3 regions of the Arthrobacter sulfonylureivorans genome follow, and region 1 is predicted to be linked to each of the others. Evidence: predicted binding sites of a transcription regulator. Region 1 holds the regulator's gene; each other region holds the start of a gene.
What was found. The regulator LexA, encoded in region 1, represses DNA repair genes until DNA is damaged. The targets are predictions, from matches to a motif close to TCGAACANNTGTTCGA.
Positions count from the first base shown of each region.

Region 2: MNQ99_RS05500 (HNH endonuclease signature motif containing protein) is a predicted target of LexA. The motif match lies at 5,183-5,198, and genes of this name have one in related genera.
Region 3: MNQ99_RS10065 (HNH endonuclease signature motif containing protein) is a predicted target of LexA. The motif match lies at 5,068-5,083, and genes of this name have one in related genera.

Region 1 covers NZ_CP093326.1:2,688,204-2,698,768, reverse strand. Annotated here, with positions in the region: gene miaB (tRNA (N6-isopentenyl adenosine(37)-C2)-methylthiotransferase MiaB) at 1-864, shown strand, start outside; gene miaA (tRNA (adenosine(37)-N6)-dimethylallyltransferase MiaA) at 870-1,802, shown strand; gene dapF (diaminopimelate epimerase) at 1,799-2,731, shown strand; gene MNQ99_RS12475 (class I SAM-dependent methyltransferase) at 2,742-3,353, opposite strand; gene hflX (GTPase HflX) at 3,782-5,323, shown strand; gene MNQ99_RS12465 (ATP-dependent DNA helicase) at 5,316-7,355, shown strand; gene lexA (transcriptional repressor LexA) at 7,426-8,175, opposite strand; gene MNQ99_RS12455 (LysM peptidoglycan-binding domain-containing protein) at 8,477-8,830, shown strand; gene MNQ99_RS12450 (histidinol-phosphate transaminase) at 8,903-10,012, shown strand; gene hisB (imidazoleglycerol-phosphate dehydratase HisB) at 10,069-10,565, shown strand, end outside.
Region 2 covers NZ_CP093326.1:1,113,028-1,123,592, reverse strand. Annotated here, with positions in the region: gene MNQ99_RS05520 (flagellar motor switch protein FliM) at 1-790, opposite strand, end outside; gene MNQ99_RS05515 (OmpA/MotB family protein) at 923-2,020, opposite strand; gene MNQ99_RS05510 (motility protein A) at 2,017-2,838, opposite strand; gene MNQ99_RS05505 (flagellar FlbD family protein) at 2,839-3,156, opposite strand; gene MNQ99_RS05500 (HNH endonuclease signature motif containing protein) at 3,409-5,169, opposite strand; gene MNQ99_RS05495 (flagellar hook protein FlgE) at 5,379-6,566, opposite strand; gene MNQ99_RS05490 (flagellar hook assembly protein FlgD) at 6,657-7,172, opposite strand; gene MNQ99_RS05485 (flagellar hook-length control protein FliK) at 7,186-7,851, opposite strand; gene MNQ99_RS05480 (C40 family peptidase) at 8,928-9,824, opposite strand; gene MNQ99_RS05475 (flagellar FliJ family protein) at 9,827-10,249, opposite strand; gene MNQ99_RS05470 (FliI/YscN family ATPase) at 10,252-10,565, opposite strand, start outside.
Region 3 covers NZ_CP093326.1:2,150,126-2,160,690, forward strand. Annotated here, with positions in the region: gene MNQ99_RS10050 (bifunctional phosphopantothenoylcysteine decarboxylase/phosphopantothenate synthase) at 1-1,392, shown strand, start outside; gene metK (methionine adenosyltransferase) at 1,624-2,829, shown strand; gene MNQ99_RS10060 (primosomal protein N') at 2,835-4,925, shown strand; gene MNQ99_RS10065 (HNH endonuclease signature motif containing protein) at 5,097-7,034, shown strand; gene MNQ99_RS10070 (glycosyltransferase family 4 protein) at 7,147-8,229, opposite strand; gene MNQ99_RS10075 (alpha/beta fold hydrolase) at 8,226-9,104, opposite strand; gene glpK (glycerol kinase GlpK) at 9,315-10,565, shown strand, end outside.

The sequences.
Region 1 (10,565 bases):
GTGGAGTTCGGTGACCGGGGAGCCTTCGCCAAGCTGCTGCGCGCCTGCGGCAGCATCGAGGGCCTGGAACGGGTGCGTTTCACCAGTCCGCACCCGGCCGCCTTCACCGACGACGTTATCGACGCCATGGCCGAAACCCCCAATGCCATGCCGCAGCTGCACATGCCGCTGCAGTCCGGATCTGACAAGGTCCTGAAAGACATGCGCCGGTCCTACCGGTCCAAGAAGTTCCTGGGCATCCTGGACAAGGTCCGGGAACGGATTCCCCATGCGGCCATCTCCACCGACATCATCGTCGGGTTCCCCGGGGAGACCGAGGAAGACTTCCAGGCAACGCTGGCGGTGGTGGAACAGGCCCGCTTCGCGAGCGCCTTCACGTTCCAGTATTCCAAGCGGCCGGGGACCCCGGCCGCAGAGCTGCCGGACCAGTTGTCCAAGTCCGTAGTGCAGGAACGCTACGAGCGCCTCACTGCCTTGCAGGACCGGATTGCCGCGGAAGAAAACGCCAAACAGCTGGGCAGCATGGTCGAGGTCATGGTGACCGCGCAGCAGGGACGCAAGGCAGGGGAGACCCACCGGCTCTCCGGCCGGGCCCGCGACCAGCGGCTAGTGCACTTCTCCGTGCCCGACGGCGCGCCGGCACCCCGTCCGGGCGACCTGGTGACGGTGACGGTTACGGAAGCCGCTGCCTTCCACCTGATCGCCGACCCGGCTTCCGCGTCGGACTACCAACTGCGCCGCTCGCGCGCCGGGGACGCGTGGGACCGCTCCCAGGCTGACTCCTGCGGGGTACCCGCGACCCCGGGCAGCAAACCGGCCCAGGTGTCACTGGGCATGCCGGCGCTGCCGGTCCGGCCCGCCTGAGCGCGATGCCGGCCGACCAACAGAGCCAGCAGGACAGCCCGGCGGTCATCGCCGTCGTCGGTCCCACCGGGTCCGGAAAGTCTGATCTCGCCGTCGAGCTGGCGCAGCGGCTGGACGGAGAAGTGATCAATGCCGACTCCATGCAGTTCTACCGCGGAATGGACATTGGCACGGCCAAGATGACGGTCGCGGAACGGCAAGGGGTCGCCCACCACTTGCTGGACATCCTCGATATCACGGACGACGCGAGCGTCTCGTCGTACCAGCAGCAGGCCCGCGACGCGATCGATGCCATTCACAGCCGGGGCCGCCGCGCCATCCTTGTCGGCGGATCCGGACTGTATGTCCGGGCGGCCCTCGACGCGATCGAGTTTCCCGGCACTGACCCGGCCCTGCGCCGAGCCCTCGAGGAAGAGCTGGCGAGCCGCGGCCTGGAAGCGATGCGGGAACGGCTCCGCGACGTTGATCCAGTCTCCGCCGGCCGGCTGGCCGATGCCCGACGCATTGTGAGGGCGCTGGAGGTATGGCAGCTGACCGGGCGTCCCTTCAGCTCCTTCATGCCGGAGCGGCACTACGTCCGTCCCACGGCGCAGATCGGCCTCCAGGTGGACCGCGAACAGCTCAAGCACCGCCTTGCCGGTCGCGTTCGTGTGATGGTGGAGCGCGGCTTGCTGGACGAAGTCGCCGCGCTGGACCGGCGGGGCCTGCGCCAAGGGCGGACCGCCTCGCGCGCGCTCGGTTACGCCCAGTTCCTGAGGGTGCTCGACGGCGAATGGAGCCAGGACACGGCCGTCGAGGACACCGTCGCCGCCACCCGCAAATTTGCGCGGCGCCAGCTGACCTGGTTCCGGGCTGATCCCCGGATCCATTGGCTCGACTGGCAGGATCCACTGCTGGCGGACAAGGCCGCCGGGCACCTCGCTAAGCTTGAAGCGTGAACAATCCCCTTCCTGACAATTTGTCAGCCCTGTCCGGGCTGTCCTACGCCAAAGGGCACGGAACCGGCAACGACTTCGTGCTGATTGCCGATCCGGACGGACTCAAGGACATAGAACCCCAGACCGTCGCTGCGCTGTGCCACCGCCATCTGGGCGTCGGCGCCGATGGGCTGATCCGTGCCGTCCATTCGGAGCACCTGCCGGAGGGCCGGGAGCTGCTGGCGGCAGCGCCGGAGGCCGAGTGGTTCATGGACTACCGCAATGCCGATGGGTCGGTATCCGAGATGTGCGGCAACGGCGTCCGCGTCTTCGTGCACTTCCTGCTGGCCGAGGGACTGGCCGAGCTGGCGGCAGGGGAGTCCCTGACGATAGGGACCAGGGCGGGGGTCAAGATCATCCGCCGGTCAGCCAATGGCTACGCCGTGGACATGGGGCCGTGGGAATTCATCTTCCCCGCCGAGGCTGCGGCCGGGGCCATGGACTCCACCGTCAGCGCCGGCGGCCTGGAGGTGCCGCGGCCTGCCTTGTCCGTGAGCATGGGTAATCCGCATACCGTCGTGGCTCTCGCCGGACTTGAAGAACTTGCTGCCACCGAATTGTTCGCAGCACCCGCGGTGGATCCGGTGCCCGCGAACGGAACCAACGTGGAATTTGTGGTGCCGGCAGAACCCCTCGTCGCCGACGGAGCAGGGCATATCAGCATGCGCGTGCACGAGCGCGGCGTGGGGGAGACCCAGTCCTGCGGAACAGGTGCCTGCGCCGCCGCAGCTGCCATCCGCTACTGGGCCGGTGACGGGGCTCCCGACGACTGGCAGGTCGGAGTCCCCGGTGGGACAGTCCGCGTACGGTTTCTCCCGGCGGCGGACGGGCGCGAACATGTGGAGCTGAGCGGCCCCGCCGTGCTGGTGTTCCGCGGCATCGTGGCCTGACGGAAGCGGCTCAGCCGGCGCGCTGGACGCAGAGCACGCGGAAGGCCTTGGCCGTGCTTTCACGGCTGATGGAGTAGTCCGGCGGCAGTTCGCCCGAAAGCCAGCGCTGCAGCGAGTCCGAGCCCAGATTCTTCTGGACCACCAGCCAGGCAGTGCCTCCCGGCGCGAGCCTGGGCAGCCAGAGCAACAACAGTTCGTGGAGTTCGCTCTTGCCGATCCGGATCGGCGGGTTGGACCAGATGGTTTCGAACTGCAGCGACGGATCGACTTCTTCCGGCAGGCAGGCACGGACATTGTCCAGACCCAACGACGCGGCGTTGTCGTTGGTCAGGGCGATGCTGCGCTCGTTGACGTCGACGGCCCACACCGTGGCTCCGGGGGATTTCAGGCCCATGGTCAGGGCAATCGGGCCCCACCCGCAGCCGATGTCCAGCAGGTTGCCGGCCGGAGCCGGCGGCGGAACCTCGGCCAGTAGCACCGCTGTGCCCTTGTCGACGCCGTCCGGACTGAAGATTCCGCCGGCCGTCTGCAGCTGCCGCGGGCGGCCGTCCAGTTCGACCTCCAGGGTGCGGCGAACCTCGGGTTTGCCTGGTTGCGGGCTGAAGTAGTGCTCTGTTCCCATAATCGGCCAGATTAGTGCGCGTTCAGCGGAATCGGTATCAAGGCGCACCTAAGCTGCGTCGGCTCTGATAGCGTTTACCGCATGAAGAAGTAATGATTGCGCCGCCACCATGCTGTCCCGTTCCATGCGGCACAGCGCGTGCCGTTGGTCGAGAATCCATTCTCCCCGGCCGCCGGGCAATCACCGTTCCCGAAACTCTTGTGGAACGCTCCACCTCCGCAGCCGCTTGTACCGGTTGTTTCAGGTCCCCGGTGCCGGGTGATGCCGGCCGCACCAGCAGGCGCCAGCTGCCACGCATTTTCTGCCCCGCACCGACGGGGCCCTTCCCAGGAGGACTTTTGGCCGATCATCCACAAACCGCATCTTCGGGCTCTGCTGCACGCATCCCGGAGGACTACGATAAGACCACGGACATTTCGAAGGAGAGCATGACCACCAACAGCCCCCAGCCGTCGCCGGAACCGGAAATGACGCCGGATGAGATCCAGGCAGTCATTGACCGTATCTTGGCCCGCGACACTGCGGCCCGAAGCAAGCCGGGAGTCGGCGGCCGAGCGCAGGCCCTGTCCGAACTTGACTCCGAGCATTCCGAATTCGACGGTGACCAGCAGGACTTGGCCGAACGCCGTGCCCTCCGCCGCGTAGCAGGCCTCTCCACCGAGCTGGAGGACGTCACCGAGGTCGAGTACCGGCAACTGCGCTTGGAACGCGTGGTCCTGGCCGGTCTCTGGACCGAAGGAACGGCCGACGACGCGGACAATTCCTTGCGGGAACTGGCGGCGCTGGCGGAGACCGCCGGCTCCGAGGTGCTGGACGGCATCGTGCAGCGCCGGATGAAGCCGGACCCGGGCACCTTCCTCGGTTCCGGAAAGGCGCAGGAACTGCGGGACATCGTGATGTCCACCGGCGCTGACACGGTCATTGTCGACGGCGAACTCTCGCCTTCGCAGCGCCGCGGACTGGAAGACATCGTGAAGGTCAAGGTCATTGACCGCACGGCGCTGATCCTGGACATCTTCGCTCAGCACGCCAAGAGCCGCGAAGGCAAGGCCCAGGTTGAGCTGGCCCAGTTGGAGTATCTGCTGCCGCGCCTGCGCGGTTGGGGCGAGTCGATGTCCCGCCAGGCCGGCGGCCGCGTCGGAGCTGCCGGCGGCGGCATCGGTTCGCGCGGACCCGGTGAGACGAAGATCGAACTGGACCGCCGACGTATTCGGACCCGGATGGCGAAGCTGCGCCGCGAAATCGCCGCCATGAAGCCGGCACGCGATACCAAACGTGCCAACCGCCGCCGCAATGCCGTTCCGTCGGTGGCCATCGCCGGTTACACCAACGCCGGAAAATCGTCGCTGCTCAACCGCCTGACCGATGCCGGCGTTCTGGTCGAGAATGCGCTTTTTGCCACCTTGGACCCCACCGTGCGCCGCGCGGAAACACCCGACGGCATTGGCTACACGCTCGCCGACACTGTCGGTTTCGTCCGCTCGCTGCCTACGCAACTGGTGGAAGCCTTTCGCTCAACGTTGGAGGAAGTTGCCGACGCCGATGTGATCCTGCACGTGGTGGACGTCTCACACCCCGACCCGGAGGGCCAGATCGCCGCTGTGCGCGAAGTACTCACCGAGGTGGATGCCCGGCACATTCCTGAAATCGTGGTGCTGAACAAGGCAGATGCTGCCGATCCCTTTGTGGTCGAACGCCTGCGCCAGCGCGAACCGAACCACGTTGTGGTGTCGGCACGCACCGGCCAGGGAATGGACACGCTGCTTCGACTGATCAGCGAAACCATCCCGCGGCCCAGCGTGAAGCTGCGGCTGCTGGTGCCCTACGACCACGGCGAAGTCATCAGCCGCTTGCACAGCGAGGACGCCGAAATCCTCGCCATGGAGCACGGGGAAGACGGCACACGGCTCGATGTGCTGGTTCGTGAGGGCTTGGCAGCGGAGCTGGAACGATTCCTGCGGCATGACTGACACCCGGGTACCGGCCGGCGAGGCGTTGCGACTGCTCGATGTCGCGGTCCAGGGCATGGGCGGCCAACACCGCGCCGGCCAGCACGAGATGGCTGCCAAAGTAGCCGAGGCTTTCGATCGCCGCCAGCACCTGCTGGTCCAGGCGGGCACCGGCACCGGCAAGTCGTTGGCCTATCTGATCCCGCTGATGGTGCAGGCCTTGGAGGGTGAGAAGCCGGCCATCGTCTCGACCGCGACGCTGGCCCTGCAATCGCAAATCGTCAAGCGGGACTTGCCGCGGCTGATGGAAGCCGTCGCCGATGAGCTTCCCCGGCCGCTGGATGTGGCGCTGCTCAAAGGGCGGAACAACTACGTCTGCCTGCATAAGCTGGCCGGCGGCTTTCCGGACGAAGACGCCCCTGCCGCGCTCTTCAGCCTCGGCGAGGACGCCGTCCCGCATCCGGCTCCTGCTGGCGGAGGGACGTCCACCGGGGCCGCGGGGGCGCTGGGCAAGGAGGTGGTGCGCCTGCGCGAATGGGCGCAGGAGACCGAGACCGGCGATCGCGATGAACTGGTGCCCGGCGTCAGCGACCGCGCGTGGCGCCAGGTCTCCGTGGGATCGATGGAATGCCTCGGCGCGCAAAAGTGTCCCCTCGCCGCCGAATGCTTCAGTGAACTGGCGCGCGGGCATGCGGCAGAGGCGGACATCGTGATCACCAACCACGCCATGCTCGCCATCAACGCCTTCGAGGGCGTGGCAGTGCTTCCGGACTACGACGTGGTGGTGATTGACGAAGCCCACGAATTGCAGGACCGCGTGACCAGCGCTGTGGCGGGGCAGCTGTCGGCTGCCATGGTCCGCACCGCGGCTTCGACCGCGCGCAAGCACACCGGGATCAGCGTGGAGCCTCTCAACTCGGCTGCCGGCGCCCTGGAGGATGTGCTGGAGCCGCTGCCGAGCGGATTGTTGGCCTCCGGCCTGCGCGAGGAGCAGGAGTTGGTACTCGTGCAGCTGCGGGAGGCGGCCCGTGCGGCGCTATCAGATTCCAAGCCCGAGGGATCCGGGGCAGCTGACGGCGGGAGGCAGATGGCCCGCTCCCGCCTTTCTGCGGTGCTGGAGATGGCCGAACGGCTGCTGTCGGCGGCGGATTCCCGCGAGGTCATTTGGGCGACCCGCCCGAGCACGTACGGCGAGACCGGCGACTACATCGCCAGTGACGACCAACCGGCAACGCTCAACATCGCGCCGTTGTCTGTTGCCTCCAGGCTGCGCGAGGGGCTGTTCGACGAACATACGGTGGTGCTAACCTCCGCCACGTTGTCGGTGGGGGGAACTTTTGACGCTGTTGCCGGTTCGCTTGGATTGTTGGGGGCCGGCGCTCCGGCGTACTCAAGCGCCGATGTGGGCAGCCCCTTCGATTACCCTCGCCAAGGCGTGCTGTACGTGGCATCGCACCTGCCCAAGCCGGGCCGCGGCACCAGCAGCGAGCAGCTCGACGAACTCGAGGAGCTGCTGAGGGCCTCACGCGGCGGTGCCCTCGGATTGTTCTCCTCGCGTCGCGCGGCAGAGGAAGCTGCCGCCGAAATGCGCAAGCGCACCGACCTGACCATCCTGTGCCAGGGCGAATCATCAATCGGGGCGCTGGTTCGCCAATTCGCCGATGAACCGGACACCTGCCTGTTCGGCACGATGACGCTGTGGCAGGGGGTCGATGTCCCGGGCGAGGCCTGCCGGTTGGTGGTCATCGACCGCATTCCGTTCCCGCGGCCGGACGACCCGTTGACCACCGCCCGTACCCGGTCGGTAGCCCAGACCGGAGGCAATGGTTTCATGACGGTCTCGGCCACCCACGCAGCGGTGCGGTTGGCCCAGGGCGCCGGCCGCTTGATTCGTGCTTCCAATGACAAGGGGGTGGTGGCCGTGTTGGATTCCCGTCTGGCCACCGCCCGCTATGGAAATTTCCTCCGCAGTGCCCTGCCGCCGTTTTGGAGTACGAAAGACGGCGCCATCGCCCGTCAGATTCTGGAGCGGCTGGCGGCTGCTGCAGCCTGAACCGGCTGGGGCAGGGACCGGGTCCCGCCGGTTCAGGCCACAGCAGGCCGAAGGTTCGGTGACGGAGGGGTCAGAGCGCGCGCATCACGGAGACAACTTTGCCCATGATGGTTGCGTGGTCGCCCAGAATCGGTTCATAGCGCGTGTTCTGCGGCAGCAGCCAGGTGTGCCCATCGCGCTGCCGGAAGGTTTTCACCGTTGCCTCGTCGTCGAGCAGTGCCGCAACAATGTCGCCGTTCTCGGCGGTGTGCTGCTGCCGAACCACCACCCAGTCGCCGTCGCAGATGGCAGCATCGATCATCGAATCGCCGGACACCTTCAGCATGAACAATTCGCCGTGCCCCACCAGCTGCCGGGGAAGCGGCATGACGTCCTCGACCGCCTGGTCTGCCAGGATCGGTCCGCCGGCGGCGATGCGCCCCACCAACGGCACCATTGCCGTATCGGATGAAGTGGTGAGTTCGGACACCGCGACGCCGCTAGAGCTGCGCAGCTGCTGCGGCTCGTCCACGCCCACTATTTCCACGCCGCCATGCTCAAGCGTCAGTGGGGTGAGGATCTCCATTGCCCGGGGACGCTTCGGGTCCCGCCGGATGTAGCCCATCTTCTCCAGTTGAGACAGCTGATGCGTGACGCTGGACAAGCTGGCCAAGCCGACAATGTCACCGATCTCGCGCATCGACGGCGGATACCCGTGGGCAATGACGGAGCGCTGGATCGTTTCCAAGATCTTCTTCTGCCGCGGCGTCAGGCTGCGTCCGACCTTGACAGGGCGGCCTCGTCGCCGCGCTCCGGCGGTGGTGGTGGTCTCTTCGGACATATCCGGCCCCGGTCTTCCCATGATGGTCCAGGTGCCGGGTCTGGCTGATGCGGAACCGGCACTCGGATTGCTGTCTCGACTGTTTTGTCAGTGGCGGCTGATGCACTGCAATTCACAGCCGCTCATGCCATCAACGCTAGGCCAGGCGGTGAGGAATTTCAAACATTTGTTCGACTGAGTCTCGACAATAGTCGATCACCAGTGCTAAAACTGTAGAAGATGCATTCGAAGATACGTTCGAATGCAGTGGTTCGATGATCGAAACCAGTCGAAATAGATCGAAAATCGGAAAGGTGGCACCATGTCCGCCCAGCTCGCACCGCAGTCCGCAGACCTCCGCGCCAACTCCGCCCTCCGGCTCACCCGCCGGGGCCGTTTGCTGCTGATTGGCCTGCCGCTCATGCTTGCCGCGGCCGTCGCGCTCACCTTGGTCGGCTTCTTCACCGCACCGGCGATGGCCGCTGCCGGGGGGCTGGGGCCGGGGCCAGCTGTTACTGTCACGGTCGGCAGCGGCCAGACGCTGTGGGATGTGGCAGTGCTGTCGGCCCCTGACCGCAACCCGCATGATGTCATCTTCGAGATCGCGCAATTGAACGGCCTGGATGGGGACATCGTCCATTCCGGCCAGCAGCTGCTCGTGCCGTCATCGCATTGAGGGAACCGTAATATGAGCCGCTTCGGCCCGCCCGATTCCTGCCCCGGGCGGGCCGAAGCTTAAGCTGGATCGGTGAGTGAGCAGTTAGAACGCCTGAACCGTCTGCCGTTGCGGGGGAATCTCCGGGGCCTGGAACCATATGGCGCCCCCCAGTTGGACGTGCCCATCCTCCTGAATGTCAACGAAAACACCCACGGATTGCCGGAGACGGTGCATCAAGCCATCGTCTCGGCCGTCAGTGCGGCGGCGGCCGGTTTGAACCGGTATCCGGACCGCGAGTTTACCGAGCTTCGGACGGCACTGTCCCGCTATCTGGAACACGGGCTCACGGCAGAGAACATCTGGGCCGCCAACGGTTCAAATGAAGTGCTGCAGCAAATCCTTCAGGCCTTCGGCGGGCCGGGCCGGACCCTGCTGAGCTTCCCCCCGACGTATTCCATGTACCCGCTGTTGGCCAGCGGGACGGACACCGAGTATGTTGCGGTTCCGCGGGGAGCGGACTTTACGATCTCTCCGGAAGCGGTTGCCGCTGCTGTCGCAGAAGCCGCTGCCAACGTCGTCGTCCTGTGTTCCCCGAACAACCCGACGGGCACCGCACTGGGGCTCGACGTTGTCGAGGCCGCCTACGAAGCGGGGGAGGCGTCCAACGCCATCGTGATAGTGGATGAGGCCTACGCCGAATTCGCCCACGCCGGCACGCCGAGCGCGCTGACGCTGCTGCCCGGCCGGGAGCGGCTGATCGTCTCGCGCACCATGAGCAAGGCTTTCGCCCTTGCCGGTGCCCGAGTGGGGTACCTTGCCGCCGCACCGCAGATTGCCGATGCCCTGCGCCTGGTCCGCCTGCCCTACCACCTGTCCGCGATCACCCAGGCGACGGCGCTGGCCGCACTGGAACATGCTGGCGCCCTGCTCGCCAATGTTGAGGACATCAAGACCCAACGGGACCGCATTGTCGACGGACTTGCCGAGCTGGGGTTGAAGCCTGCACCGTCGGACTCCAACTTTGTGTTCTTCGGCGGTCTGGACGACCCGCACGCGGTGTGGCAGGGCCTTCTGGAAACCGGCGTGCTGATCCGCGACGTCGGGATTCCTGGACATCTGCGGGTGACGGCGGGCACTGAGGCCGAGACCACAGCCTTCCTCGACGGCATCAAGGCTCTGATGTCGAGCCGAGTCTCCTAAACTGTACTAAGAGCGCACCGGCCTGGCCGGTCAACCATTTTCGTCAAAGGACTCCCATGACCGTGGATACCACCACCGGACGTACCGCACGCCTCGAACGCATCACCAGCGAGTCGTCCGTGCTGGTTGAACTGGATCTCGACGGCACCGGCCGATCCGAGATCAGCACCACCGTGCCGTTCTACGACCATATGCTCACCGCACTGTCGAAGCATTCGCTGGTCGATCTGACCGTGAAGGCCACTGGCGACACCCATATCGACGCCCACCACACCGTGGAAGATGTCGCCATCACGATCGGCGAGTGCTTGAAGCAGGCCCTGGGTAACAAGGCCGGGATCCGCCGGTTCGGCGAAGCAACGGTACCGCTGGATGAGGCGCTGGCCCACGCCGTCGTCGACGTCTCCGGCCGTCCCTACCTGGTGCACTCAGGAGAACCGGCCGGCCAGGAATACCACCTGATCGGCGGGCACTTCACCGGATCCTTGACGCGCCACGTTTTCGAAGCCATCACGCTGCACGCCCAGATCTGCCTGCACATGCGCGTGCTGGG
Region 2 (10,565 bases), 1.6 Mb from region 1:
GGTGCGGCAGCGGCAACAGGTCGCCCACGGACAGGTCCAGAACCTGGCCCGGGCGGACCCGCATCGGCGCGAACTGCAGTGAGACATCCACCGGAATCTGGACCAGCTGGGTCTCCAGCAGTTTGCGGGCGTTGGCCGGGCTGCTCAAGGCGAACGAATCGCGCAATTGGGTCAGCAGGACCTCAGCCGGAATGGCCACGGTGGCCGGTGCGGACAGGTCACCCACGCGGATCTCGAACGTCGCCACGATCATCAGGTCGTTGGTGGCCGCCGCCTGGGCGAACTGCGAGTTGTAGTGGATCTGGTCCAGGCTGATCGGTGTGGTCAGCAGCGAGCCGAGCGAGTAGCGCAGGTCCTCCAGCGCATCTTCCATCAGCCGGCTGACCAGGGCCTGTTCAATCTGGGTGAACTTGCGGTCCGGGTAATTGTGGGTGCCGTTTCCGCCCAGCATGTGGTCCACCCAGGTCATCGCCGCCTTGGTGGGGAACTGGAGCACCGCCTTGCCGGTGATGTCATCCAGGGCGCAGAGCACCATGGCGGTACTCGCCGGCAACGACGCCGCGTACTCATCGTAGGTCTGCATTTGGACCTGCTCAGAGGTCACAGTGCAAATCACCCGGACCTTTGCGGTCAGCTGGGTGCCCCACTGGCGGGCGAACGTTTCGAAGGCCAGTTCCAGCACGCGCGAATGCTCGCGTGCCAGAGTGGTCGGCCTCCGGAAGTCGTACACTTCGACGGCTCTGGCCGGCTTTTCGGGCGCGTTAGATTGCACATGTTCCTGGACCGTCACAGCAGGCACTATCGGCAGCTGAATCCCCGATGTTAGGAGTCCGCGAGATGCGGTGCATTAGGGTGCCAGATGGTGCCCGCCCATGGCGCCCGGATGTTAAAGGCCCGCCTTGAGCTGTCACCAGCCAGCCCCTCAGTGGTCGTCGGACTTTCCGCCCGGCGCCGGCGCATAGGTGGCGCTCGGGCCCGGCCCGACCGTGCCGTTACCGCCGGTGATGACTTCGCCCCCGCCGGAGCCTCCTGCACCCGGCTCGCCGGCCACCCGCTCGGTCGACTCTCCTTCGGAGCCTTCAGCCTCCGCTGCCTCGGCCGCGGCCTTTGCCGCCGCGTCGGCTTCGGCCGCCTTCTGGACCGCTTCCGCCCGTTCGGCGGCAGCATCCTTGGCGGCGCCGGCAGGGTCCTTGAGCACTTCGGGCATCAGGTTGCGGATGGCTTCGGGCTGGCCGGAGAGCACCACAATGTCGACGCGGCGGTTCATCGCCAAATCCTCGTCGCTCCCGCTGGTCTTCAACGGCCGGGACTCGCCGAACCCCACAGCGGAGATCCGGCTTGACACCACACCGCTGTCTTCCACCAGATGCCGCAGCACATTAACTGCCCGCTCGGAGGAAAGTTCCCAGTCCAGAGCCCCCGGGTCCAGATGGCGTACCTGCGCCGTGTGGCCTTCGACCTTTAGCTCGTAGCCGACGGGCTTCAGCACCGGTCCCACAACGTTCAGGATCTTGATGGTCTGCCGCGTGAGTATGGGTGAGTCCGGCTCGAAGAACGTTTCGCTGCCGATCAGGCGGACGGTCAGGCCGCGTTCATCCAGTTGGAAGCGGACCGCCTTTTCCAGGCCTTCTTCCTGCAGCCCCTTGGTGATCTTCTCCTGGATCTTGCGCAGGTCGCTGACTTCCTCGATGGCCAGATCCAAATCGGTCTTCCGCTCGCCCTCGGTGTCCTCCTCGGCGTCGCCGGCGGTGAACCCCTGGCCTTCTTCGTCGATGAGTTCCGGAGGAACCACTACGCCCTCGGCCGTATCCACGGTCTGCGTACGAGCCACACCAAAACCGGTGGCCAGCGAATTGGCCAACTGTTGGAACTTGGCCGCATCCACCGTGGACATGGCAAAAAGCACAATGAACATGCACATCAGCACGGTGACCATGTCCATATACGAGGCCATCCAGCGCTCGTCCGGGTGCTCGTCCTCTTCCTCGCCGAGCGGACGGCGCGGCCGCCGGGACTTCATGCCGCCTTGGCCTCGGGCTTGTCGTCGGAATTGCCGGACTTGCCTTCCTTGGCCGGCTTGCCGGTGCCCATCTCGTGTGCAGGAACCATGGCCCGCAGCCGCTCCCCCAGCAGACGCGGCTGGCTACCGGCCTGCACGGCCAGCATGCCTTCCATCAGCAGGGTCATGCGCTCGGTTTCCAGATCCGCGAGGCGCTTCAGCTTGCCGCCGATCGGCAGCCAAATGAAGTTGGCGGAGAGCAAGCCCCACAGCGTGGCCACGAACGCCGTCGCAATCATCGGTCCGAGGGTGTCCGGGGTGGACAGGTTCTCCAGCACGTGGGTCAGCGAGACGACTGTGCCGATGATGCCGATGGTCGGTGCGTAGCCGCCCATGCTCATATAGAACTTGGATGACTGGCGATCGGCGCGCGCTTTCGTGCTGATTTCGTCTTCGAGGAGGATCCGCAGTTCCTCGCCGTCGGTGCCGTCGGCAATGTTCTGCAGAGCCCGCTGCATGAACGGGTCCTTCTCCTCAGTAGCCTCGGCATCCAGTGCCAGCAGGCCCTCGCTGCGGGCCTTCTCGGCCAGCTCGACCACACGGTCTATGACTACCTGCGGCTTCGCCACCTTTCCGGTAAAGGCCCTCGGCAGCGTCTTAAGCGCTTGAAGTCCGTCCTTGAGCGTGGTGCTGGCCAGGCCCACGGCAATCGTGGCCCCGAAAACCAGGATCATGGGGGCCGGGATGAGGAGCGCCTCAACGTGTGCACCCTCAAGGGTGATCATGGCGTAGAGCGAGCCGAAGGCCAGCAGGAGGCCAATAAGTGTTGCGGGATCCATTTACGTATTCCTAGGGCGCAGCGGCACAGTGTTACCGGAGTCCCCGGACTCGTCTCCGGAGGCAGACACCGCGGGGGGCACAAGGCCGAGTTGGGGATGGCTGTGCTGGTGGACTGAAGGCGGCAGTTCACGGGCCAGATGCAGCACGTAGGCGCGGTAGCTGGCGATCATCTCGATGACCTGGCTCATCGTCTCGGTAACGATGTACTTCGCACCGTCCACCATCACCAGCGTGGTGTCCGGGTTGGCGTGGATGCGCTCAATCAGGTCAGGGTTGACCGCAAACTGGCTGTCATTCAGCCGCGTTACTACGATCATCAGCCCATCCCAGGTTTCTCGAGGGCTCCGGTGAGCCGCTACCTACTACCTTCGGCCGCGCGCGCCCAGCGGTTAGCTAAGCGGGCTGGTTGTCAGCTGTGTCACCCCGCATCGTCGGGCTGGTGCGGTCCCGAAGTCATCGGCTTCCTGATCGCAAGTCGGCCGCCCAAGTAACGGTGGAGGGGACTCCCCTGCTCAGAACGGCCATCGTGTCGCGCCAACTACAGGTGGCGCTGCGCAAGGTCAGCTTCATTATGGAGCCCGGAGCGGCCTGGCCGGGACGTGCGTTTGCCAGTACAAGTTTCGCAGTGGTCTTCTGTCCGGGTCGATGTAGTCGGGCGGGGTGAACCACGGGATTCCGTCAATGACGTTGATTTCCCAGTTGCCTTGTTCGATCAGGTCATGGTGCAAACTGCAGAGGCAGACCCCGTTGTTGATGTCCGTGCGGCCGCCGGCCCACCAGGGCACGATGTGGTGCGCTTCGGTCCAGAACGCGGGCATGCTGCACCCAGGGAAGGCGCAGCCTTTGTCCCGTAGGAGCAGCGCCTTACGGATGGCCCGGCTGAAGAACCGCTGGGACCGGCCCAGGTCCAGGACCTCGCCCTTGGACCCGAGAATCGCCGGGATGATTTCGGCATCGCAGGCCATCCGGCGCACCGTCTTGGCCGACAGAGACCCGTTGAAGACCGCGCTGCCGCCGCCAGAGAGCAAGCCGACCAGTTGTTCATAACCGGCGGTCACAATCACTTGAGTGCGGTGCCCGCCCGAGTCCGGAAGCTTGTCCACGTTCAGGGCGATCCGGCAGGCACCGATCAAGCCGGCCAGCAGCTTCTGCGCCCTGGTGAAGCCATCCATTCCGGCAACCACCGCCGGATCCACCCCGCCGGGACGTGAATCAACGTCCGAAACATCGCCCTCTGCATCTCCCATGGGGGCGGAAGACGCGCAGTCCATGTCGGTGTGACTGGGATCTTCGCTGCCGGGATCTGCGACGCCGGTGCCGGCCGTGCCGGCATCCGTGGTTGCGGTGGTGCCTGTGCCGTTGCCGTCCGATCCGGCAGGGGCGCCTTGGGTCCGGCTGTTGGCGGCGGTTTCGATGGCGTCGGAGCGGATGCGCGGGTTCGCGGCGCTGTTCATCACCGTGGCCAGGGCCTCGTACTGGTCGTCGGTGGTATTGATGACGAACTGGTGCAACCCGCGGCGGCGGCCGCGGTAGAACATGCCCTGCCGGGACCGCAGTTCTTCCTCAGAAGGCTCGGCGCCGTCCTGGTCGACGGCTGTTTCCCAGGTCTTGGCGACCATCGCCAGCGTATCGTCGTCGCCCTCGGCGGCCTGCCGGACCAGCGAGGACTCCATTGCTTCCAAGGTCCCCGGGTTGGCGGCATGGCGGGCCCGGCCGATCGAATCGGTGACAAGGACCGCGGCGTTCCCGCTGATCACTCCGGCGGCCATCGCCTCCGCCAGTGCGGGCAGAGCCGGAGCGCTTCGTTCACCGTCCAACCGCACCGGCGCGGTGATTACTCTTCCGACCCGCAGTCGGCGTCGCGCTTCGACGATGCCGATCCCCAGCCGGGAGCGCAGGTACTCGGCGTTGTTCCGGAACTCGGTCTTGCGCCGGCGCTGCCGCTGTTTCGAACCCGCACTGTCAGGCCGCGCGGCGACAATACCGCCGCGTTCGCCAGCATCGTTCCCGGAGGCGGCTATGGCCGCGGCCGGGTTGGCCCACCCCGCCGTACCGGGGGAATCAGGCGTGTCCGCAAGGGCACTGGGTTCGCCTGCCGTTTCACCGTTCGCGGCTATATCCGCCCGCTCCACCGCATGGGCGCCGACGGCCTGCAGGAATTCCACCGTCTTCGAAACGTCCTCGACCGCCGCTAGGGTGTTGGCCAATTCCCGCGTGCTCAGCGAACCCGACTCGGCGGCGAACCAAACAGCTACGTCCTGCATCAGGGCGCGTACCTCGGAGAGAGGGTCCTCCATCTCCCCGGTACGGTCCAACGGTGCAAGCGCCATACCACAATTTTATTCGCACACACATTCGACCCACTAGCGAAACAGTCGAATGTGTAGGGATAGTGGACGCCGAAAGGGCAACCGGCAGGCGGAGGAGTACAACGCGCTGGTCACGAAAAACGGCCGCCTGCGAACGGTGCAGACGGCCGCTGCGGCTGCCCGCGAACGGTCGGGCAGCCGCACTTCGGTGGTGGCTTGGGGCCTCCGGACTAGCGCTTCAGGTTTGTCAGTTCCTGCAGCACTTCGTCGGAGGTAGTGATGATGCGGGCATTGGCTTGGAAGCCGCGCTGCGCAACGATCAGGTTGGTGAACTCCTGGGAGAGGTCCACATTGGACATTTCCAGCGAGCCGCCGGCCAGCGTGCCAAGTCCGCCCGTGCCGGCTGTACCCAACTCAACCTGGCCGGAGTTTGCCGTGGCACGGTACGACGACGAGCCCGCCTTTTCGAGGCCGCCCGGGTTGGTGAAGTTGGCCAAAGCGATGCGACCAACAACAGCCTGTTGACCATTGCTGAAGGATCCCATCAGGGTTCCGTCATTGGCCATCGTGAAGGATTCCAGTGCGCCAGCAGCGCGGCCGTCCTGGCTCTCGAAGCCGACCGTGGTCATACCTGCATAACCTGTGAGCGCTGAGATATCGATGTCGATGCCGTCTGCGTCAAAAGGAGCAACCGGAGCAGTGGGTAGCGTCATCTTGCCATCGGTAAATTCCAGCTGTCCAATGGTGACTTCGGTGTTAGCGCTGTTGGTGTGTTTGACGTCCCAACCGGCTGCAGTGCGCTGGAATGTCAACGACAACGTCGATCTGGTTCCGTCAGCTGTATAGATCTCCACATCACGGACCAAACGATCGTTGACCGCTGCTTCCGAAGGCAGGTTCCCCGAGACTTCAGCCTCCGTTGTCGCTTTCGCTTCCGAAATCGCTTCGGGGGACAGATCAATGGGGCCAACGGGACCACCGACCGGGATCTGGCCGTTCGCAGCCATCCAACCCTGCAAAATCGCTCCGTCCGGGGAGACCAAGCGTCCGGTGGAATCCAACTCAAAGGCGCCGGCGCGGGTGTAAAGCTGTTCGCCGCCCTTGGTGGTGACGAAGAAGCCGTCGCCGGAGATCATCATGTCGGTGGCCTTGCCGGTGGCCTGCGAGGAGCCCTGGGTGAAGTTGGTGGAGATGCCGGCAACCTGCACGCCGAGGCCCACCTGAGCCGGGTTGGTGCCGCCGGCCTGGGCCTGCGGGCCGCCTGCGCCCTGGGTCATCTGGGACAGGGTGTCCTGGAACTGGACCGAGGAGGCCTTGAAGCCGGTGGTGTTGACGTTGGCGATGTTATTGCCAGTGACATCCAGCATGGTCTGGTGCGAGCGGAGACCGGAGATTCCGGAGTAGAGCGAGCGGAGCATGATCAGCGCCTTTCGGATCGTGGAACGGACGAGTGATTCAGTGACTGGGAAAATCTGTTGCTTGCAAAAGCGGCTTGAGGACACAACAAGTCAGGCGGCGCCCCCACTGGTCCCCGAGGCGTCGCTGCCGGAACCACCAGAGGAGGCAGCGGCGTCGTCAGCTCCGCCGGAGCCGGACTCCGCCGGCGCGGCGGCGTTGATCCCGGCGATCAGGTCCAGCGGGATCTCCTTGCCGTCCACGATGACCTGCGGGACCGGCCCTGCGTAGGACACCGAGGTGGCTGTGCCGGTGATCAGGGAGCCGTCCTGGCCGTAGTAGCTCACCTGCTGGCCCACCAGCGCCGCGGCTACACCGCGCATTTGTAGCGAGAAATTCTCTTCGCTGGTGGTGGTCATGGTGGCGATGCTCTCCATCATGGCCAGCTGGGTGGTCTGCGAGATCATCTGGTTGGTGTCCATCGGCGAGCTGGGGTCCTGGTTCTGCAGCTGGGTGACCAGCAGGTGCATGAACATCTCGCCGTCCATGGTCTGTTTCGGCGCGCGGACGGGTGGGGCCGTGTACGTCGGGGTGACTGTGCCAACGGGCGTGACTGAGTCGGTGGGCATGGTTCTCCTTGTCTCAGGCCAGCACGTCGAGGCTGGTCGAAATCCCGTAGGGACGTCTCAGGGCGGATGGATCGGTGGTGTCTTTGACAGCGCCGCTTCCGGGGGATGTTCCCGGTCGGCCGTCCTGGCCTTGCGAACGGCCGGAGGGCCTGCCATCAGGCCCGAACTGCAGGCCAGGGCGGTCATCGTTGGGCCGGTTCTGGTTGGACAAATCCAGGTTCGCGTTCATGCCGGTCGACGCAAGATCGCGCTTCAGGTCGGCCATGATGGCGCGCAGGGCTTCGCGGCCGGCCTCGTTCGGCGCGAACAGCTCCACCCGCACGCCCTCCCCCGTCACGTGGGCACGGACCGTGACCGGACCGAGGTTGTCCGGCGTGACGCTGATGGTCATCACGTGCTCGCCCGGCTTGGCCTGCGCCAGGGTGAACAGCGGTCTGGCCACCTGCGCGGTGAAGGGCAACTGCTGGTGTGCAGGCACGGGAGCTGGCGCCGAGGTAGGGGCCGTTGCCGCGGTCTGGGACACCGGGGCAGGTTGGGCGGACACCGGAACCGGGCCGTTGACCGGCAGCTGTTCGGCCTCGCCACGGGCACCGTTGACCGAAGCCGTGGCTGCGGCTGCGGCTGCGCTTGCCCCTTCGGTCGAAGCGAGCCCACCTTGGGTCGCGCTGCCCGGGAGCATTTGTCCGGGAAGTACGACGCCGGTGGGCAGCTGAGTAGCTGTGCTCGCCTGCGCTGGTGGTTGGGTCGGGGCAGCTTGCGCGAGCGAAGCAGCCGACTGGTTCTGCGTTGCTTCCCCTGTTCCAACCGCCGCCGCCACGACGGCTCCGGCCGCGGGTACGTTTCCGGCGACTACGGCGGCCTGGCCCGGAGCCCCCGCGAGTGTTCCGGTTGCAGACGTGGTTGGAGCCGCTGTTGCAGCGGCGCCAGCGGGGGGTCTGGTTGCAGACGCAGTGGGGACCTCGGTTACAGGAGCACCAGCGGGAGTTCCGGTTGCAGACGCAGTGGGGACCCCGGTTAGAGGAGCACCAGCGGTTGTTCCCGCGCCGGCCGTGTCCGCGGTCGCGGCCGCGGCAGGAGTGGGGCCTCCTGCGCCGGGCGCGGTGACGTTCTGCCCATGGACAAGGCGGACAGCAGGCTGATCACCGGGTACCGCAAGGCCAGTATGCGACGTAGTAGTGCTGGCCGCGGTTGTGGTGCCACCAGGTGCTCTTGCATCCCTTGCCGGAGCACCGACCGCGGCGGGCCAGCCACCGGTACTTTCGGTGACGGCTGCCGTGACGTTCACCGCATCACCGGGCGCAGTGGACTGCGAAGCGGCCGCGGCCTCGCCTTCTGCTGATGTTGCGGCACCGGCAGCGTCGTCCGCGGGCAGAGCTGGACCCGTAACCATAAGCCATGGGGCCGCTGCGCCGCTGGGTTGTGTAGCTGCACCTGTCCCAGCAGGAACTGCCGCGTCGCCGGAGGGAATCGCGTTGACCTCAGTCGCTGTCTTGCCATTGGCGTCAGGATGCGGCGTTGCGGCGCCGCCGGCGGCCGGACCTGGCCCCGCCTGACCGGCGTTGCCAGCGGCAGCCGCGGTGCCCCCGGTGGAGGCGGCGGCGTCGTGCTTTGAGGGCTTCGCGGAGTAAGCAGCACCCTGCTGGAGCGCGCCCTGCATCGCGGCGTCGAAGCCGGGGCCGGAGGAGCGCGAACCGGACCCGCTGCCACGGGACGGCGAAGCGGCGGCGGCGATGGGTAGGGAGTTCACGGGGAGGCTCATGCTCTCTGTCCTGTCGCCATGGCTGCCTGTGCGGTGGCCAGCAGGTCGGTCAATTGTCCGGAACCGGCGGAGCCCTGGCCGGAGAGCATGGAGGCGAGGCCACCGTTGCCGGTTTGGCCTGACAGCATGGCGCTGATGGCGCCGGCGGTGCCGATCTGGCCGCTGAGCATCGAGCCCAGTCCGGTGGAGGTGGAGAGCTGGGCGGCGCCGATCAGTTCGGTCAGCGCGCTTTGCTGGTCAGCGGTCAGTGCGCTTGAGCCGGCAGCAGCGCCGGTAGCAGCGCCACCAACACCGCCGGCGGCCTGGACCGTGGATTCATCGGGCAGGATGCGGCGGATGGCGGTGATGTTGGAGTCGTTCTCCCACGCGTCGCGAACCTGGATGGTGTCGCCGGGCTGCGGGGCATCGATGGCCTTGCCGTTGCCCAGGTAGATGGACACGTGGCCGCCGTCGAAGCTGAAGAGCAGGTCGCCGGGTTTGGCGTCGGCCATGGAGGCTACCGGGGTGCCTTCCTTCATCTGGTCCCAGGTGACGCGCGGCAGGTCGATGCCGATGTCGCGGAAGGCGTGCTGCACGAAGGAGGAGCAGTCCAGCCCGACGGAAGCATCGTTGCCGCCCCAGACGTAGGGCAGGCCCACGTACTTCTCGGTGGCAGCGATCAGTTCGGCGGCGGACCCGGTCGCCGCGGTTCCGGTCGCGGCCATGCCGGAGGCACCGCCGACCGTGGAGCTACGGGTCGCGGCGGTGAGCGCATCGGCAAACGTGCTTGCCGTGCTGCCGCCGGTGCTGCCGCTGCCGGACGTGCCCGAAGCGGCATCGGCCGCAACGGCCGGCTGGGTGAGCTGGGTGAGGGTGGACTGGATCTGCTGGATCCGTCCCATGGTGTCAGTCATGCTCATCGTCCGTCACCGCCCCGGGCGCCGATGGACAGCTCGTCCAGCACCAGCTGCTCGCGGCGGAGCTCCTCGACTGCCTCGGCCTCAACGTGCCGGGTTTCCAGCTTCTCCAGCCCCACGGACTGCTTGCGCACGGCGAGGAACTCCTGCTGCGCCTGCTGGGCCTCGTGCTGCCGGGTGCGGTCCAGGTTCTCCAGGTCGGCCAGCATGCTGCGCGAGGCGGACCGGGCGGCTGCCACGGCATGCAGCGTGGTGGCGTCCGAGACCTCGCTGATAATCTCGCCCAGCTCGTTCCGGGCGGCCACCACCCGGGCACCGGACTCGCGGGCGCGGTTGTTCGCGGCGGCAAGATGGCCGGCGGCCTGGTCCTGCTGGAGCTGGCGCAGCCGCAGCAGTCCGGCCAGGGGGAAGGATCGAGCCATCTCTACATACCTCCGAGGGTGCGGGTCAGGCGGTTCAGCTGATCCCAGGACTGGGCGGCGGGCGTCTGGTCGTCCATCCGCTGCTGCAGGAACAGGTTGATGTCGTCTTCGTGCTGCACGGCCGCATCAACCATCGGGTTGGACCCGGGTTGGTACGCGCCCACGTCCAGCAGGTCCTGCGCCGCTTTGCGGGCGGCCAGTACCTTGCGCAGGGCGGCGGCGGCGCGGGAGTTTTCCGGTGTATTGACCTTGGACGCCACGCGGGAGATCGAACCCAGCGGGTCCACCGACGGGTAGTGCCCGGAGACCGCGAGCT
Region 3 (10,565 bases), 540 kb from region 1:
ATCATTCTGGGCGTAGGCGGCGGCATCGCTGCCTACAAATCGGCATCCCTGCTTCGGCTGTTTAAGGAAGCCGGTCACCACGTCACCGTCATCCCCACCGACGCCGCCGAGAAGTTTGTTGGCCGCGCCACCTGGGAGGCCCTCTCCGGCAACCCGGTCAGCAACAGCGTCTTCGACGATGTGGAATCGGTGAATCACGTCCGGCTCGGCCAGGAGGCCGACCTGGTGGTGGTCTGCCCCGCCACCGCGGACCTGCTGGCGCGCGCCGCGGCCGGTCTTGCCGGCGACCTGCTGACCAACACGCTGCTGGTGGCAACCGCACCGGTGGTCTTCGTGCCGGCCATGCACACCGAAATGTGGATGCACCCGGCCACCGTGGCGAACGTGGCCACGCTGCGCAGCCGCGGCAGCACCGTTATGGACCCGGCCGTCGGCCGGCTGACCGGCAAGGACACCGGCCCCGGCCGGCTGCCCGAACCGGCGGACATCTACGATTTCATCACCGGCAGCCTCGCCGACGGAACCCTGCAACAGCGCCCGACGGCGGAGCCTGGGTCGGCGGCGCAGCGAACCCCTGTGCCGGAAACGTCGCTGGAAGCCGCTGTGCCGGAAACGTCTCCGGAAGCCTCTGTCCCGCAAACGTCTGCACCGGGAACCTCCGTGCCTGGGTTTTCTGTGGCTGAAACCGCCGTGACTGGGCAGATTGCATCGGAACCGGGCCCGCTGGCCGGCAAGCGCGTGCTGATCACCGCCGGCGGCACCCGCGAGCCGCTGGACCCGGTGCGTTTCCTCGGCAACCGGTCGTCCGGCAAACAGGGCATCGCCCTGGCCCGTGCCGCCGCGGCCGCCGGTGCCGAAGTCGAACTGATCGCCGCGCACATCGAAGTTGCCATTCCCGACGGGATCAAGTCCAGCTCGGTGGAAACCGCCCTTGACCTGCGCGAGGCGACGCTCGAAGCAGCGGCGCGCTCCGACGTCGTGATCATGGCCGCGGCAGTGGCAGATTTCCGCCCTGCCGAGGTGACCGACAGCAAGATCAAGAAGCGCGACGACGCCGCCGACCCGGTCATCACGCTGGTGCGGAATCCGGACATTCTGGTGGAGGTCGTGCAGCAGCGCGGCACCGACGGCACGCCGCTGATAGTCGGTTTCGCGGCGGAGACCGGCGACGACCGCGGGAACGTGCTGGACTACGCGCTCAGCAAGCTCGAACGCAAGGGCTGCGACCTTCTGGTGCTCAACCGCGTGGGCCGCCACCTGGTATTCGGCCAAGACGAAACGGAGATTACCGTACTGGCCCGCAGCGGAGCCGAACCGCAGTCGCACCGCGGCAGCAAGGACAGCGCGGCCGCCACGGTGATTGAACGCATCGTCGCCGAACTCTCCGGCTGATCGGTCTTTGGCGCCGGCGCCGTCCGTACCAAGCCCGGCCGCGCCAATCCCGGGCAGCGCCGGCAGCCGCAGCGGTAGTTGACCTCGCAAAGCTGCCTTTTGCGGCGATGCTTTCCCACGGAAGCTCCGGCCTCCGTGACCCATATGTCCCCCTGTTTCGCTTCATGACCGGCGCCGCGGCGTCGTGTCGACGGTTCCGTGGCGGTCCCCGCCAGCAAGTAAGGTATGTCTGTGACTTCTTCTGACAGCAATCTGCGGCTCTTCACGTCCGAGTCCGTGACTGAAGGCCATCCGGATAAGATCTGCGACCAGATTTCCGACGCTATTCTCGACGCCCTGCTGCGCGTGGATCCCGACTCCCGGGTGGCCGTGGAGACGCTGACCACGACCGGCCTGGTGCATGTGGCCGGTGAGGTCACCACGCAGGGCTACGTGGAGATTCCGCAGATTGTCCGGGAGACCATCCTTGAGATCGGTTACAACTCATCGGACAAGGGGTTCGACGGCGCGCGCTGTGGCGTATCCGTCTCCATCGGCCAACAGTCGCCGGAGATCGCCTCGGGTGTCTTCAATTCCTTCGAAGTCCGCGAGGGCACCGGACTGGACGAGCGTGACGCCCAGGGCGCCGGCGACCAGGGCATCATGTTCGGCTATGCCAGCGACGAGACGGATGTGCTGATGCCCGCCCCGATCTGGCTGGCGCACCGGCTGTCCGAGCGGCTGACCGAGGTCCGCAAGGACGGGACCCTGCCGTACCTGCGCCCGGACGGCAAGACGCAGGTGACAGTCGGCTACGACGGCGACAAGCCCATCTCCGTCAACTCCGTGGTCATCTCCAGCCAGCACGAAGCCGGCGTGGACCTTGGCCATCTGCGTGCCGATCTGGCCTCGCACGTGATCGAGCCCGTGCTCGCGGCCAGTTCGTTGGACGCCACGGACGTTCGCCACATTCTCAACCCGGGCGGCGACTTTGTGATCGGCGGACCGGTGGGCGACGCCGGACTGACCGGACGCAAGATCATTGTGGACACCTATGGCGGCATGGCCCGCCACGGCGGCGGCGCCTTCTCGGGTAAGGACCCGTCCAAGGTGGACCGCTCGGCGGCCTACGCCATGCGCTGGGTGGCGAAGAACGTGGTGGCCGCCGGCTTGGCGCGTCGGGCCGAGATCCAGATCGCCTATGCCATTGGCATGGCCCGGCCGGTGGGTATCTACGTGGAGACATTCGGCACCGAGACGGTGGACCCGGCGCGTATCGGGCAGGCCATCAACGAGGTGTTCGACCTGCGCCCGCTGGGTATCATCAGCGACCTGCAGCTCAAGCGGCCCATCTATAAGCAGACCGCAGCGCACGGCCACTTCGGCCGCGAAATTCCGGACTTCACCTGGGAGCGGACCGACCGCGCCGACGCACTACGCAGCTACTTCAACGCCTGAGCCCGATGGGCTCTGATCCGCACCAGCTGAGCCTGCTGCAGGGCTTCGGCACTCCGAAGAATGCTCCCGGCACCTCGCCGGCGGCCGCCACCAACCCGGTGGCCCAGGTGCTGATCGAAACGTCGCTGCCGCATCTCGACCGCATTTTCGACTATGTGGTGCCCGAGGCCCTTGACGCTGAGGCCGTTCCCGGTGCCCGGGTCAAGGCCCGATTCGGCGGCCAGGAGATGAGCGGCTTCATCACCCGCCGGACCTCCAACGCGCCGGAAGGCGTCAAGCTGGCCCCCTTGGCCAAAGTGGTGTCCGCCCAACCGGTGCTGACCGACGAGTTGCTCCGGCTGGCCACCGCGGTGGCGGAGCGCTACGCCGGAAACGTCTCCGACGTGCTGCGCGCAGCCATCCCTGCCCGCGTCGCGAAAGTGGACAAGGAGTTCGCCGCCCGGCCAGAGCAGCCCGTTGCACCGGATGCGACGTCAGCCGACGGCGCCGGATATCCCGAGCCGTCAGCGGGTGCCGCTGAAGCCTATGCCGGTTACGAGGGCGCCGGGGATTTCCTGGCCCAACTGGCCGCGGGTGCCGCGCCGCGGGCGGTCCTGGCCAGCCACAAGTCGTACGGCCGGGCTTCCTGGGCCGCCCAAGTAGCCCACGCCGTCGCCAGCGTTCGGCAGAGCGGGCGCGGCGCCGTCGTCGTTGTTCCCGATGCGAAGGATCTGGCCAGTCTGGAAGCGGAACTGCAGCAGGTGCTGGGCGCGGACCAGTACGTGCGGTTGACCGCCGAGGACGGTCCCACGCCGCGCTACCGGAACTACCTGCGGCTGCTGCACGGCGAAGTTACCGTGGCAGTCGGGACGCGGTCGGCGGCCTATGCACCGGTGCAGGATCTCGGCCTGGTCGCCCTGTGGGACGACGGCGATGACCTCCTCCTCGAGCAGCGTTCGCCTTACCAGCATGCCCGCGAAGTGCTGCTGTTGCGGTCGGCGCAGAGCGGCTGCGCGGCGCTGTTCGCCGGTGTCTCGCGCAGCGGCGAGGTTGAGCGGCTGGTCGGGAGCGGCTGGGCATCGGCGCTCACGCCCTCGCGGCCATTCCTGCGGAAAGCGACGCCACGCATCCTCAATACCGCTGACTCGTTCCAACAGGAACGCGACCCAATGCTGCGGCATGCACGGTTGCCGCACGCCGCGTGGCGGGCGGCTCAAGAAGGACTGGAACGCGGGCCCGTGCTGGTGCAGGTGGCGCGGACGGGATTCTCGCCGGCGCTGTCCTGCCAAGACTGCCGCACACCGGCCAGATGCACCGACTGCAACGGTCCATTGGCGCAATCGGGCCGCACCGCGACCCCTGCCTGCCGTTGGTGCGGTCGGCTCGCCACGAACTACGCCTGCCCCGAATGCGGGTCCCACCGGCTTCGCGCCTCGGTGGCGGGTGCCCTGCGGACGGCCGAGGAACTGGGGCGCGCTTTCCCCGGTGCCACGGTTGTCTCCTCCTCGGGGGACCACATCAAGTCCGTGGTTGAGTCTAAGAACGCCCTGGTGGTTGCAACTCCGGGCGCCGAGCCGGTGGCGCCCGAAGGCTATGCAGCGGCCCTGCTGCTGGACGGAAACGCCATGCTCAGCAGAGAGTCCCTACGGACGCCGGAAGATGTGCTGCGCAAATGGTTTCGTGCTGCCTCCCTGGTGAAACCTTCTTCCGAAGGCGGACTGGTGGTGGTCACCGCCGACCAAGAGGCAGTGGTTGCCCCGCTGGTCCGCTGGGACCCCGCGGGCGCGGCAGCCAGAGAAATGCAGCTGCGGCGCGAGCTCCAGTTGCCGCCCGCGGTGCGGATTGCGGCCCTGACCGGGAAGGCATCGGGGATTGAAGCCTTCATGGCCGACTTCGAACTCGGCGGCAGCCTGCGCAGCGTCGGCCCGGTGGAGCTTCCGTCGCGTGAGGTTCAGGAGCGGCCGGGGGAGAGCAGTGAGCATCGGCTCCTCCTGTTCTTCAGCTACCAGGACGGGCCTAAAGTTACTGCTGCGCTGCGCCACCGTAAGGCGGCACTGGCCGCCAAGCGCGTCCCGGACCCGGTGCAGGTCCGTTGCGACGGTATTGACCTGCTCTAAGGGCTGTGAAGTTCGAGGGCTAGCTCTAAGGGCTGTGAAGCTCGAGGGCTAGTCGATCCCGTCTTCATCTGGCTACGTACTGGCTGCGAAGCTTCACCTCCGTCCGTAGTCGTATTTATGATCTACCTTATACCTATTGTGTTCGAACTCACATGCTAGTAAAATAGGAGAATGGCATCTGCACCAGTGGAACCCGACGAGCCGGACCCCTCCGGCCAGGGTGGCATGCCGTTCGGGCCGCAATCGCTGGACGCCTCCGGCCAGCCGCTGGCTGATCAGTCGCAGGCTGAACCTCTCGGCGGGGCCGCAGGCGGGGCGCAATTGGTGGGGCAGGCGCGCCGTTTTACCACCGTGCAGGAGTTCGATGGGGACGGGATCCCTGTTGATCCGGATCCAGGCTGGGTGTCGGGTAGGTGGGATGAATCCCCCGAAGCGGAGACGTACTGGGCGGAACTGGAGGCGTCATTGGGTGCCTCGTTGGATGGGCCATGCGTGGATCCGCTGAACGGGTTGCTGCCGAGGGAGTTTTTCGACGACGAATCCTGTGACAGGCCCGCCGATTCGGACCTTCCTGAACGTGCTGGCTTCCGCGATTCGGCTGGCTTGCCTGTTTCGGCCGGCGGCGCCGGCCTTCCCTCCGGTGCCGCGGCCGACGCCGGCACGGCCGGGACGGGTGCCGGGTTGCGGTTGTCCGGACGGGAACTGTTGGAAGTAGTGGGCCGGCAGGAGCCTGCCTTGATGATTTATGAAGAGGCCGCGTGCGCGCTGGTCCAGACCGGGCGGGTGCTGGCGTGGCTGGAAGCGCACAAGTTCAGCCTGCTCAATGCCCTGTACCAGCAGGCGTTGGACGGACAGGAAGAGGCTTGGGCCACGCCGTACGAACCGGAGGGGCGCCGCCCAAACGGCCATGACGCGGAATCCTCGGTGGTGGACGAAGCCGCCCGCGCGCTCGGGTTGGCACGGAGGACGGCGCAGGAAAAGATCGCTCTGGCGCTCAAGCTCAACGGAACCTTCCGGAACACGCTGGCAGCGCTGGAAGCCGGTGATACCAGTGCCGTGATCGCCGAGGCTCTTGTGAACCAGGCCGATTCGCTGCCCGAAGACGCCCGCGCCGGGTTCGAGGCTGTGATGTTGCCTGCCGCGACTGAGGACTCGATGAACCGGCCCAAGTTCGCCGCCCGGGCACGGACCCGGCGCGAACGCGAACACCCCGAATCGATCGCCGTCCGCCATGCCAAGGCGCGCCGGGACCGGCGGGTTGAACTGCATCCGGACCAGGACGGGATGGCGTGGCTGAACGCGTACCTGCCGGCCGAGGAAGCGGTCGCGGCGTTCAACCGGATCCAGTCCGCCGCCATAGCGTTACAGGGCGCCGAGGAGTCACGCACGCTGACCCAGTTGCGCGCGGACGTTCTGTCGGACCTGCTGCTGACCGGCATTTCACCGGGGCCGCGGATGGGTAAGTCAGGGCCGAGGATCGCAGCGCAGGCCAGCCTCACCGTCCCGGCGCTGACCCTTCTGGGACTGGGTCAGGAGCCAGCCGAACTCGACGGGTACGGTCCCATCGCCCCCGACGTGGCCCGCCGGCTGGTCGGCGACGGGACGTCCTTCACGCGAATCCTGACCGATCCGATCAACGGTGCAGTGCTCGCGCTCGACCGCAAACAGTACCGACCCACCAAGGCGCAGCGCCGGTTCCTGCGCACCAGGGATCGGACGTGCCGAGGAGGCTGCAACCGGGCGGCCGAACACTGCGAAATCGATCATGTCCACGCCTATTCGAAGGGTGGGAAGACTGATGTCGACTGCATGTGTTGCTTCTGCAAGGTTCACCATGCGTTGAAGACAGCCGGCTACGCGAAGGTGGGCCAGCCGGTCCCGGGCACCATAGACTGGACCACCGCCGCGGGGATCACCTACTCCACCACCGCGGAACCATTGGCGGTCACACCGCCGGGGGAGCTCGCCGATATCCTCGAACGGCAGGAAATCAGCGAACTCAACACCAAGCTCAAAGTTGCGTGGCGCAAGCGCCAAGCCGCGCACCCGCCCACACCGCATGCCACCCACAACGGAATCGCCACCGACCTCACACCGCCACCCTTCTAAGGGTGGAAGCGCTGGGTTCTTTCCCTGGTCGGAGATCCCGCGAGCGACAGAACCGCGGCGCAGGACACCGGGTCACGCTACGGCTAACGCTCCCGCCGTCGGCGCTCCATTTCTAACGCTCCCGGCGTCGGCGCTCCATGACTTCCTCGGCGGCGGCCACCAGCTGCCGGGCGGATTCGTCCCAGTCGTAGGCGGCGGCCCGCGCGATGCTGGCTTCGGAGGCGGCGCGGAAGGCGCCGGGCTGGTCCAATGCTGCCACGGCGGCAGCAAAGTCGGCCGGTTGGTCGGGATCAACCAGCGTGACCGCGCCGCCGCCAACCTCGCGGAAGATGGGGATGTCGCTGGCGATCACCGGCGTCCCGGCAGCCATCGCCTCGATCAGTGGCAGGCCGAAACCTTCGTCGCGGGAGAGGGTGACCAGTGCGGTGGTGCGCTGCAGCAGTTGCTGATAGCCGGCGTCGGAAATTCCGTTGTGGAAGACCAGGTGGCGCGCATCGGCTGCGCGGGACTCCAGTTCGGCCTGCCGCTCCGGGCGGATGGGGCTGAGCAGGTGGAGCTGGTAGTCCGGCAGCAAAGCCATGCCGTCGATGATGGTTTCCACGTTCTTATACGGCATGAACGAGCCCATGTAGAGCAGGGTCTTGTCGCGACCACTGGCGGGATCCCGCGGCGCGCCGTGGGGCTGGGCGGCGTTAGAGACAATCCGGATGGGCTTGCGGGTGAGCCGGTGCCGCTCCATCAGTGACTGCGTGGTGTGGCTGATCGTGGCCACGGTGTCCGCACGGTTCAGCAGCAGACGCTGCGGCCAGTAGGCCTTGTGGTAGAGCCGCCAGAGCAACTGCACCGGTTTGGGCAGGAAGCCGGGAGGCTTGGGGTGCGAGTAGTAGATCAGGTCGTGCAGGGTCAGGATGAGCCCGTAGTCGCGGCCAAAGCTGCCCATCGTCTGCATGGGACAGACCACGACGTCGGCGCCCAGCTTGTTCACGCTCCGTGCCACGAAGAGCTCGGCGGGGGAGAGCGGACTGTTGATCTTGGTCCACGGCACGTCCGGCAAAAACTGCAACTGACGTTCGTCGTTAATCAGCATGCCCACATCGGCCAGCCGGGCGGTGGCTTCGATCAGGCTCGCGCCGTAGCGGCTGATGCCGTCCAGCTGGTCGGTGCGGGTGAACCGGGCGTCAATCAGGAGTTTCATGCACTCATTCCGTCGATGAAGTCCCGGATGTGCGCGGCGGCCGGGGCCGGGGTTTCGTAGTGGATCAAATGCCCGACGGCGGGGATCACTTCCAGCCTCGCACCCGGGATTGCCGCGGCGAGTCTGTGCTGGCTGGGCACGGAACCGATGTCGTCGCGTTCCCCGGCGATCAGGAGCACCGGCAGGTCCAGCCGGCCGGCCACCTGAGCGACGTCGGTGGAGATGGACGCGCGGAACGCTTCCAACACCACGCCCCGGTTCGCGAAAGCGCTGAAGTAGGCATCGTGCTGGGCATGGATGTAGGTGCGCAGCTGCGGATCCCGGGTCTTGGCCATCATGATGCTCATCGCCCGGACAATCACCCGGTTGCGCAGCAGCCCTAGGCCCAGCCGCTCGGGCAGCTTGGCGCCGGCCAAGTAGTAGAAGCCGGCGAGCCGGGAGGCGATCGCCTTGGGTCCCTGCAGCGCGGGTTCGCTGATCGGGTTGACCAGGATGGCGGCACGGAAGCTGCCCGGGTGCGCCGCCAGATAGTGGCTGACCACGATGGACCCGAAGGAGTGCCCCAGGATGTAGGTCTGCGGGCCCAGTTCCAGTGCACCGGCCAAGCTGTGCAGGAACCGGGTGTAGCCCGCCATGTCGTGGCTGCCGGAAGCCAGCGGTTCGGACTCGCCGAAGCCGGGCAGATCCGGGGCGATCACGCGGTATCCGGGCAGTTGGTCAACCACCAGTTCCAGCCCATGGTGATCACCGCGGAAGCCGTGGATCATCACCAGGGTGGGAGCGCCGTCGTCGTACCCGGGATACTCCCAATAACGCACGCGGGCGCCATCGAGCAGCATGTCGCGCCGGAGTGCGCGTCCAGCCACCGTGGTCACGTCCGGCTTCCTGCAGATTCCATGCCTTCGACTTTACCGATACGACGGTGCGGCCATGCGCAGCCCGGCCATGTCGGCGCGTGGGGCCGCCCCGCGGGCGCGGCGATGCGCAACTGACGCGGCCATGCGCAATTGACGCTGCCGCGTGCCGCCGGTTAGGTTCAACAGCAGCCGGGCACAGTTGCCCGGACAAACCGTGGAGGGGCTCACATGGCCGAGTTCGTGCTGGCGATCGACCAGGGCACCACCTCTACGCGCGCGATCATTTTCGACCACAGCGGTACGCCGGTCTCCACCGGCCAGCGGGAGCACCGGCAGATTCTCCCGCAGCCGGGCTGGGTAGAACACGACCCTCTGGAGATCTGGGACAACACCCGCGAAGTAGTGGGCACGGCGCTTTCCCGGGCCAGTCTGACCCGGCACGACGTCGCCGCCGTCGGCATCACCAACCAGCGCGAAACCACGGTGGTGTGGGAGAAGAGCACGGGCAAGCCGGTGTACAACGCGATTGTCTGGCAGGACGTGCGGACGCAGCAGATCTGCGATGAACTGGCGGCCGACGGCGGGGCCGACCGCTTCCGCGAGCAGACCGGCCTGCCGCTCTCGCCCTACTTCGCCGGCACCAAGCTGGCGTGGATCCTGCGCAATGTCGACGGCGCCCGCGAACGGGCCGAGGCGGGCGAGCTGCTGTTCGGCACCACGGACAGCTGGGTGCTCTGGAACCTGACCGGCGGGCCGGACGGCGGCACGCACGCGACCGACGTCACCAACGCGTCCCGCACCTTGTTCATGGACCTCCGCACCCTGCAGTGGGACGAGGAGATCCTGGACGTCTTCGGCATCCCGCCCGCAATGCTGCCGCAGATCCGCTCCTCCTCGGAGGTCTATGCGGAGGTCCACGGGTCACAGTTGCTGCGCCACGTGCCGGTGGCGGGCATCCTCGGCGATCAGCAGGCCGCCACGTTCGGGCAGGCCGCGTTCAAGCCCGGCGAGGCGAAGAACACGTACGGCACCGGGTGCTTCGTGCTGGTCAACACGGGCGGGGAGATTGTCCGGTCCTCGCACGGACTGCTGACCAGCGTCGGGTACCAGCTGGGAACATCAGCGCCGCAATATGTGCTGGAGGGGTCCATCGCCGTCGCCGGCTCCCTGATCCAGTGGCTGCGCGACAACCTCGGCCTGGTCTCGTCCGCGCAGGAGGCCGAGCAGCTGGCGGGCACCGTGAAGGACACCGGCGGCTGCTACTTTGTGCCCGCGTTCTCCGGACTTTTCGCGCCTTACTGGCGGCAGGATGCCCGCGGCGCACTGGTGGGCCTGACCCGGTTTGTCACCAAGGCGCACATAGCCCGCGCGGCGCTGGAAGCCACGGCGTTCCAGACCCGGGAGGTGCTGGATGCCATCAACGCCGATGCCGCTGTGCCGCTGACAAGCCTCAAGGTCGACGGCGGGATGGTCGCCAAT